4 regions of the Plantactinospora sp. BB1 genome follow, and region 1 is predicted to be linked to each of the others. Evidence: riboswitches for the same ligand, from Rfam matches in the RefSeq annotation. Region 1 holds a riboswitch; each other region holds the start of a gene.
What was found. Region 1 has a riboswitch for S-adenosylmethionine ahead of C6W10_RS06075 (ABC transporter substrate-binding protein). Riboswitches for the same ligand answer to the same signal wherever they lie in the genome.
Positions count from the first base shown of each region.

Region 2: another riboswitch for S-adenosylmethionine. It lies ahead of C6W10_RS08200 (aminotransferase class V-fold PLP-dependent enzyme); the one in region 1 lies ahead of C6W10_RS06075 (ABC transporter substrate-binding protein).
Region 3: another riboswitch for S-adenosylmethionine. It lies ahead of thrC (threonine synthase); the one in region 1 lies ahead of C6W10_RS06075 (ABC transporter substrate-binding protein).
Region 4: another riboswitch for S-adenosylmethionine. It lies ahead of C6W10_RS02870 (GNAT family N-acetyltransferase); the one in region 1 lies ahead of C6W10_RS06075 (ABC transporter substrate-binding protein).

Region 1 covers NZ_CP028159.1:1,443,252-1,445,445, reverse strand. Annotated here, with positions in the region: gene C6W10_RS06080 (amino acid ABC transporter permease) at 1-77, opposite strand, end outside; gene C6W10_RS06075 (ABC transporter substrate-binding protein) at 160-1,041, opposite strand; SAM riboswitch class I at 1,303-1,394, opposite strand; gene hrpA (ATP-dependent RNA helicase HrpA) at 1,501-2,194, opposite strand, start outside.
Region 2 covers NZ_CP028159.1:1,934,901-1,937,094, reverse strand. Annotated here, with positions in the region: gene C6W10_RS08205 (PrsW family intramembrane metalloprotease) at 1-1,023, opposite strand, end outside; SAM riboswitch class IV at 1,090-1,209, shown strand; gene C6W10_RS08200 (aminotransferase class V-fold PLP-dependent enzyme) at 1,256-2,194, shown strand, end outside.
Region 3 covers NZ_CP028159.1:1,916,182-1,918,375, reverse strand. Annotated here, with positions in the region: gene thrC (threonine synthase) at 71-1,366, opposite strand; SAM riboswitch class I at 1,380-1,496, opposite strand; gene C6W10_RS08135 (dienelactone hydrolase family protein) at 1,694-2,194, shown strand, end outside.
Region 4 covers NZ_CP028159.1:668,213-670,406, forward strand. Annotated here, with positions in the region: gene C6W10_RS02865 (DUF6585 family protein) at 1-435, shown strand, start outside; gene C6W10_RS02870 (GNAT family N-acetyltransferase) at 482-1,111, opposite strand; SAM riboswitch class IV at 1,125-1,240, opposite strand; gene C6W10_RS02875 (SRPBCC family protein) at 1,464-1,928, shown strand; gene C6W10_RS02880 (ACP S-malonyltransferase) at 1,925-2,194, shown strand, end outside.

The DNA of each region.
Region 1 (2,194 bases):
GTGAGCATCTCGGGCAGCGCCTCGCGCATCGACTCCCAGTCGAAGAACGTCTCCCAGAGCGTCGCCAGGGTCTCCATCGCCTCACCTGTCTCGGATCCACCAGTCGTCGGCCGGCCGCCCCGGGCGGCCGGCCGACGACTGTCTGATGTGCTGGCCGGGTCAGCTCGCCGGGGTGGCGGCCGGGCTCGTCGGACCGGCCTTGACCGGCGGGTACGTCACCGTGCCGCTGCCCGGCTTGAAGCTCTCCGGTACCGGCCGACCGGGGTAGTACTGCTCCTGGAGGCGGGTCCAGGTGCCGTCCTCGATCACCTGGTCGAGTGCGGAGTTCAGCGCCTCGCGCAGCGGGTCGGCGCCCTTGGCCACCGCGAACGCGGTCGGTGCCGAGCTGAGCTGCTTCTCGGCCAGTACGATCTTGCCGCCGCTCTCCTGTGCGGACTTCTCGCCGATCTCGGCGGGCGCGATCCAGGCGTCGGCGGTCTTCGACCTGAGCTGGTTGATCGCGCCGTTGTAGTCGGGTACCCGGACCGGGTCCAGGCCCTCCTTGGTGGCGTAGTCGTCCTGCACGGTGCCCTGCACCACGACCACCCGCTTCCCCTTCAGCTCGGCGAAGCTCCTGATCGGCGAGCCGGCCGGTACGTCGAGTCCGAAGTAGCCGAAGTCGTACCCGTTGGTGAAGTCGACGGTCTTGCGCCGCGCCTCGGTGATGGTGATCGACGACGAGCCGGCGTCGAACTTGTGGTTGTTGACCTGGGCGAGCAGCGCGGAGAACTCGGTGCCGACGAACTCGACCTTGAGCCCGAGCTTGCCCGCGACGGCGGTCATCAGGTCGTTGTCGAAGCCGGTGAACTTCCCGTCGGAGAGGAAGACGTTCGGCGGCGCGTCGGTCAGGGTGCCGACCCGCAGGGTCCCGGGTTGCAGCAGGTCGTACGGGTTGTCGGCGGTGTCGCCCGACGACGAGCCGCCGCAGGCGGCGACCGCGCCGAGCAGCGCGACGGCGGCGACCCCGGAGAGGAGGCGGGTGGCGAGAGGGTTGATGCGCATTGTGCTGAAACTCCATGAAATATCCGGCGACGGCGTGCCGGAGAACCACCCGAACCGGTCAGGTCACGGGCGGTACGCCGACGGCGTCGCTCAGGGGGTGCTGACGAGATGGTCGGAATGCCGCCGACCGGCGGTCGCGGTCAGGCCGAGGCCCGACAGAGCATGGTGCTCGTCCGGCAGAGGTCGACGTGTCGACGCCACCGGTGCCAGACGACATGCAGCCGGCTCGCCCGCCCGGCTCGGATGCTGCGCACTGCTGAACCTCCATCGGTCCTGGCGGTAGCACCCGCACCCACGGTGGGGGGTTGCTGCGACGTCGACGAGCCAGGTCTCTCGGTCGCTCTGGATGGCCGGAGGTCAGCCTACTAAACCCGGGTACCGACATTCCAACTGGTCAGGGCCGGGATGGCTGTGTCGCTCGCCACCCGCCGCCCCGGGGCGTCCGGCCGGTGCGGGGCCTCAGCCCGCCTCGGCGACGTCCATCGCCCGGTAGATCCGCTGTTCCGAGATCGGGTACGGCGTACCGAGCGCCTGGGCGAAGACGTTCACCCGGAGTTCCTCGATCATCCAGCGGATCTGCCGTACCGCGTCGGAACCCCGGCGGGCGGGTGGCAGCGCGTCGACCATCTCCCGGTACTCTTGCTGCACCTGCTCGATCCGGGCCTGCTGGTCGCGGTCCCGCTGCGGGTTCTGCGGCAGCCGGTCGAGGCGACGCTCGATCGCGGTCAGATAGCGGGGCAGGTCGGCGAGGCGGGCGTACCCGGTCTCGGTGACGAAGCCGCGGTGCACCAGTCCGGAGAGCTGGGCCCGGATGTCGGCCAGCGCCGCCACCATGGTCAGGTCGTTGGTCCGGGCCAGCCGCTGCTCGACCGCGTAGGCGGCGGCGAGCACCCGGCGTACCCGGTCGACGACCTCGACGGTGGTGTCGACCAGATCCGCCCGGACCCGGTCGCGCAGCGCGGCGAACCCCTCGGCGTCCCAGGCCGGCCCGCCGGCGTCGGCGATCAACTTGTCCACCGCCGCGTCGGCGGCGTCGTCGAGCAGCTCCTGCACGTTGCGGTGCGGGTTGCGGCTCAGCGCCAGCTTCGCCTCGTTGGAGAGCCGGCCGGAGACGAACTTCTGCGGCGAGCCGAGGGTCAGCCGGAGCAGTCGC
Region 2 (2,194 bases), 490 kb from region 1:
CGCGGCCAGTTCGGGTGGGGTGAGCCAACCCGTCGACACGTAGTCGGGGAGCCGCCGCTGGGTGAGCCGCCCCTCCCAGCTCCGGACCCATACGGCGAGGCCGACCACGCCCAGGAAGATCGGCACCATCAGCCCGAGGTAGCTGTAGAGCAGGATCAGCGGCTCAGCGAAGAGCTGGGTGAGGGTCGCGGCCAGGTTCCAGGCGCCGTGCAGGATCATCGCCAGCAGCAGGCCGGCGAGCGGGGCGAGGATCCGGATCGGTCGGCTGCCCGACCGGACGGCGATGCCGAGCCCGATGCCGGTCATCGAGGTGAAGAGCGGGTGGGCGAAGCCGCTGATCAGGACCCGCAGGATGAAGATCCCGAAGACGTTCTGCGCGCCGGTGGCCGGGCCGTACTGGTCGACGCCCTCGGCGTAGCCGTGCAGGCCGAAGTAGAGGATGTTCTCGACCATGGCGAAGCCGACCGCCGACAGGCCACAGTAGACGATGCCGTCGGTGATGCCGGACCACTTGCGGCGCTGGTAGAGCAGGAGCAGGAGCGGGCCGAGCGCCTTGGTCAGCTCCTCGATGAAGGGCGCGACCAGCACGCCGACCAGCGGTAGCGGGAGCTGGAGCGTGTCGGCCGCGAAGGTGTTGGTCCGGAGCGCGGCGAAGGTGGAGACCGCGGCACCCCAGCCGAGGCAGAAGGCCAGATACTTGACCGGCTCCGGGTCGTACCGGTCGAGCCAGAGGAAGCAGGCGACCAGCACCGGCACCGGCAGCGCCGCCGCGGCCAGCCCGATCAGCGGCGGCGTGACCCCGGCCGGCGACACCAGCTCCCAGGCCATCAGCACCGCGCAGACGACGATCAGCGCGATCGCCCCGATCATCGTCAGCAGCCGGGCCCGGCTCCGCCGCTCGGGCGCCGCCACCTGCGGCAGGCTGCCCGCGGAGGGCGGGAACTGCCCCGACGGGGCGGGCGGCCACGGCGGGGTCGGCGACGGCGGCTGGGGCGCCGCCGCACCGGGCGGGGTGTCGGCCATGTGATCAGCGTAGTTCCTCCGGACAGCCCGGCCGGAGCACAACCGGGCCGGTTATGCTCTCTGGCAGGTCACGAGCGCCAGCGTCAAGCCCCGGCTTGCTGGCCGGCAACCCTCGTCGAGGTTCGCGGTGGGGTGCCCCGGGTGATGACCGGGCTCGGTGCACGCCGCACCGGGCAAGCGCGGACCCCGTTCCCACCCGCTCCGGGGTCCCTGGCCACCGGAGGTATCCCCGATGAGCAGCACCGTCGTTTCCGCGCCCGCCCGGCCGACCGGCGTGGCCGCGCCGGCAACGCCGACCCCGGCAACCCTGACCCCGGCAACCCTGGCCCCGGCGGCGCCGCTCGCGGTGCTCGGGGTGCCGGGACAGGTCAACCTCGACTACGCCGCCACCGCACCGTGCGCGCGGGCCGCCGCCGACGCCGTGGCCGAGCTGCTGCCCTGGTACGGCAGCGTGCACCGGGGCGCCGGAGCGCTCTCCCGGCGCAGCACGCTGGCGTACGAGCGGGCCCGGCAGCAGGTCGGCGACTTCCTCGGGGTACGCGCGAACGACCACGTCGTCTTCACCCGCAACACCACCGACGCGCTCAACCTGCTGGCCCGGGCCCTGCCGCCCGGCACCCGGGTGGTGACCTTCGCCGCCGAGCACCACGCCAACCTGCTGCCCTGGCCCGCCGGTACGGTCCGGTTGCCGGTGCCGGGCTCGGCCGGCGACGCCGTGCGGGCGGTCGACGCGGCACTGCGGGAACTGCGCCGGGGCAGCGGCGGCGGGGCACCGATCCTGGTCGCGGTGACCGGGGCCAGCAACGTCACCGGCGAGTGCTGGCCGGTCGCCGACCTGGCCCGGGTCGCCCACCGGCACGGCGCCCGGATCGCGCTGGACGCCGCCCAGCTCGCCCCGCACGCCGAACTGGACATCGCCGCCCTGACCGTCGACTACGTGGCCGTTTCCGGACACAAGCTGTACGCGCCGTTCGGGATCGGCGTACTGGCCGGACGGGCGGACTGGCTCGACGCCGCCCCGCCGTACCTGGCCGGTGGCGGTGCGACCCTCGGCGTCGGGGCGGCCACCCATGACGTGCGCTGGGCCGAGGGGCCCGCCCGGCACGAGGCGGGCACCCCCAACCTGCTCGGCGCGGTGGCGCTGGCCGGGGTCTGCACCGCCCTGGCCGAG
Region 3 (2,194 bases), 470 kb from region 1:
CACCTGCAAGTTGCACGTGCATCTGCCCGAGCACGCTTCGGGCAGATGCCAAAAATTTCTTCCGGAAAATTCAGCCGAGCAGCCCGGCGTCGCGGACCGCCCGCAGCGACGGCTTGACCCGGTACGTCGGACCGACCTGTGCCGCCACCGCGTCCAGGGTCTTGAGGCCCTCGCCGGTGTTGAAGACCACCGTCTCGGCGTCCGGATCCAGCCGGCCGCTCGCCACCAGCTTGCCGAGTACGGCCACGGTGACCCCGCCGGCCGTCTCCGCGAAGACGCCGGTGGTCCGGGCCAACTGCCGGATGGCGGCGCGGATCTCGTCGTCGTCGGCGTAGTCCATCCAGCCGCCGGTACGGCGCACCGCCTCCAGCGCGTAGAGCCCGGCGGCCGGGTCGCCGATGTTGAGCGACTTGGCGATCCCGGTCGGCCGGACCGGGGTGATCACGTCGGTGTCGGCGTGCAGCGCGACGGCGATCGGGTTGCAGCCGACCGACTGGGCGCCGAAGACCTTCCAGCCGTTCGGCGGCGCCTCGACCAGTCCGATCTCGACCAGCTCGCTGAACGCCTTGTCAATCTTGGTGAGCAGCTCGCCACTGGCCATCGGGATGACCACCTGCTCGGGAATCCGCCACCCCAACTGCTCGGCCACCTCGTAACCCAGCGTCTTGGAGCCCTCGGCGTAGTACGGCCGGACGTTCACGTTGACGAAGGCGGTGTCCTCGAACTCGTCGGTCTCGACCAGCTCGCCGCAGAGCCGGTTGACGTCGTCGTACGAGCCGTCGATCGCGACCACGTCGCCGCCGTAGACGGCGGTGGTCACCACCTTGCCCTGCTCCAGGTCGCCGGGGATGAAGACGATCGACGGCACCCCGGCCCGGGCCGCGTGCGCGGCGACCGAGTTCGCCAGGTTTCCGGTCGAGGCACAGGCGAACCGGGTGAAGCCGAGACCACGGGCGGCGGTCAACGCCACCGACACCACCCGGTCCTTGAACGAGTGCGTGGGGTTGGCGCTGTCGTCCTTGACCCAGAGCGGCGCCCGGATGCCCAGCTCGGCGGCGAGGCCGGCGGCCGGCACCAGCGGGGTCAACCCCGGGTCGAGGGTGACCCGGGTGGTCGGGTCCTGGCCGGTCGGCAGCAGCGCGGCGTACCGCCAGAGGTTCTTCGGGCCGGCCTCGATGTCGGCCCTGGTGACCCGGGCCAGGGTCGCGGCGTCGTAGCCGACCTCCAGCGGGCCGAAACACTCGTAACAGGCGTGCTGCGCGACCAGCGGATATTCGGTGCCGCAGCCGCGACAGACGAGAACGCGGGCGGGGTTGGGTGCCACCGGGCTGGTCTGGCTGGGGGTCGCGTCGATGATCGACGTCATGGCGATAGCCGTCCTCTCATCTTTCCCTGGCGCCGCACCGCGCGGCGGGGACGGATTTGGCACCTGCTCCGCCGTGGAGTGGTTGCCGGGGCGTCATCGGGCCGTATCCCTCAGCCCCTCTGGATGAGGTATGAAGTTGTGCCGACAGTCTACGGGCACCGCAGGCCGCTGTCCCGGGTCTGTTCGCGGTGTGAGGAAGATCCCCGCACCGGGTCACCGGGTCACCGGACCGCCGCCGACCGCCGGCTGAAATAGTTACCCGGGCTAATGAGAATTCGGGTACGGCCGGCGGACGCGGTCCGGCCGGGCAGGACGGGAGCAACGACGGTGCGGGACGGGATGCAGGCCGGAACGGTCCGGATCACCGGGGCGGGCGGCGACGAGATCGAGGCATATCTCGCCCAGCCCCTCGATGCCACGCCGCACGGCGGGGTGGTGGTGATTCACCACATGCCCGGCTACGACGAGCCGACAAAGGAGATCACGCGTCGGCTGGCCAGCTACGGGTACGCGGCGATCTGCCCCAACCTCTACTCCCGGGAGGCACCCGGCGCCAGCCCCGACGACGCGGCGGCGACGGCACGGGCCGCCGGTGGCGTACCCGACGACCGGCTCGTCGGCGACGTCGGCGGCGCCGCCGACCACCTGCGCGGGCTGCCGGCCTCGAACGGCAGGGTCGGGGTGATCGGGTACTGCTCCGGTGGCCGGCAGGCGTTCCTGGCCGCCACCCGACTGCCGCTGGACGCCGCCGTCGACTGCTACGGCGCGTTCGTGGTCGGCAACCCGCCGGAGAGCTTCCCGCTGGCGGTGAAGCCGCTGCTCGACCAG
Region 4 (2,194 bases), 780 kb from region 1:
GTCTGGACCACCCGGATCTACCAGCTCGGCCCGGTGGAGGAGTTCCCGCGCTGCGTACTGGAGCTGACCGACGGCACGACGCTGAACCTGGCCAGGCCCCCGTACGCGGGCATGGGCCGGCTCGCCGGGGCCGTCGAGCGGGCCGTGACCGAGACGACCTACCCGCGCCGGACCGCGGAGATCGCCGAGACCGGCACCAGCGTCTTTGGCCCGATCACGGTCAGCGCCCTGGGAGTACGCGACGGACGGCGATTCGTGGCTTGGTCGGAGATCGCACGGGTGGAGCGGGGGCGGGTGCGGCTGCGCATCTGGAACCGCGCCGGCCAGCAGGTCATTTCCCGGCAGGTCAGGACGATCCCGGATCTCGCCTGCCTGCTCAGGATCGCGTCCACGGCACGCGGCGGGACCGCGAACCCGGCGAACGCGCTGCCTTGACCCGGGGGGAGCCAGGAGCGGGTTCCGGCGCCGAGAGCGTGCTGCGCTACCCGTCGTCTCGGCGACGGGTGTCGAGGCCACTCGGCTCCGTGACGTCCGGCCAGGCCATCCGGAACTTGCGGGGAGCACCGTTGAGTCGGGACGGGTCTCCGCCGGGCGGTGACACGGTCGCCGTCTCGACGTTGCGGGCTCCGCAGGCGCGGTAGAAGCGCTGCGCCGCCGTGTTCTGCTCCAGGACCCACAGGTACATCCGTGCGGCCGTCGCGTGTTCCAGGACGGCTCGGGCGGCGTGGGCCAGGAGCGTGGAGCCGACGCCGGTCCGCTGGTGGCCGTGCACGACGTGCAGGTTGTCGACCAGGCTGCCCCACCTGGGGTCGTGGTCGAACACGACGTGGACGAAGCCGACGAGTCGGCTCTCGTCTTCGGCCACCACGGTCCGGCTGTTGGTCGGGGCAGCCAGGCGGGCCGACCAGACCGAGTGCCGGTCAGCGGCGACGTCCCCGTCGAGGAAGGAGTCGGCGTAGGCGCCACGGTAGTGCCGACGCCAACTCTCGGCGTGCAGTCGGGCGATCTGCTCGGCGTCGGCGGCGTCGGCGAGACGCAGTCGTACCCGGCCGGTTGGCGTGGGGTGCTGTTCGGGTGCCGTGTCCTGGTCGAAGGAAGGGATCGACGGCACTTGGGACCTCCTGCTTCGCGGCTTGCTCGGCATCGCTCGTGCCGAGCCTGGTCCTCACCCGGAGCACCCCGCCCGCGAACGGAGGGTTGCCGGCCAGCGAGCCGGGGCTTCGCGCTGGCGCTCATGACCTGTGCCGGCGATCGTAGCACCGGCTCGGTGCCGCCGGAGGCGTCGGCGCGATACCGCAGCAGCGCGTTCGAGAGGTGCGCATGCTGACGGGCACCTCTCGCCGACGGGCGTGCCCGCGTCCACAGTGACCCGACGTCGGGCAGGACATATCGATGAACCTCTATGGATGAAGCCACGTCAGTTGCCGGATGTCCGCCGTCGACCGGCCCGGAACGCTGTGCATATGGCGATGGACGTCAACCGCAACGCCCCGGTGGTCATCGAACTGGAGGTCTTCACCCGCGCCGCGCCCGGCACGGTGTGGAACCTGCACACCGACATCGACCGTTGGTCGGACTGGAACCCGCACATCGAGCGGGCGAACCTGCGCGGATCGCTGCGGGTCGGCGCAACCTTCGACTGGCGCATCGCCGGCCTGGAGATCACGTCAACGGTCGCTGATCTCGTACCGCAGCGGCGCATCGCCTGGGGCGGCCGGACACGCGGCATCGACGGCCTGCACGTGTGGACGTTCAGCCCGCAGCCCGAGGGCGTCCTCGTCCGGACCGAGGAGTCCTGGGACGGCGAGCCCGTACGGGTCGACCCGACCAACCTGCGCATCGCGCTGGAGGCCTCGCTGCGTGACTGGCTGAGCGCGCTGAAGAAGACCGCAGAGGCCGACGGCCTGCCGGAAGGAGGATCGGCATGAGCTCCTCCGGGCGGTACGGGTCCACCTCCTCGGTTCTGCTCTTCTCCGGCTTCGGAACCTCCGGTCCCGGCCTGGTCCGGCAGCTACAGAACCTCTATCGGCGACCGGCTGACCGGCAACTCCTGGACGTCGCCGCGGAGGCCGTCGACCGGGCGGTGCACCGGTTCGGCGCGGAAAACGCTCGGCACCTGCCGCCGGACGGGATCCCGCTGCGCGGTTGGCTGCGTAACCAGGCGCCGATCACCCCGGCGGCACTGCGCTCCTCG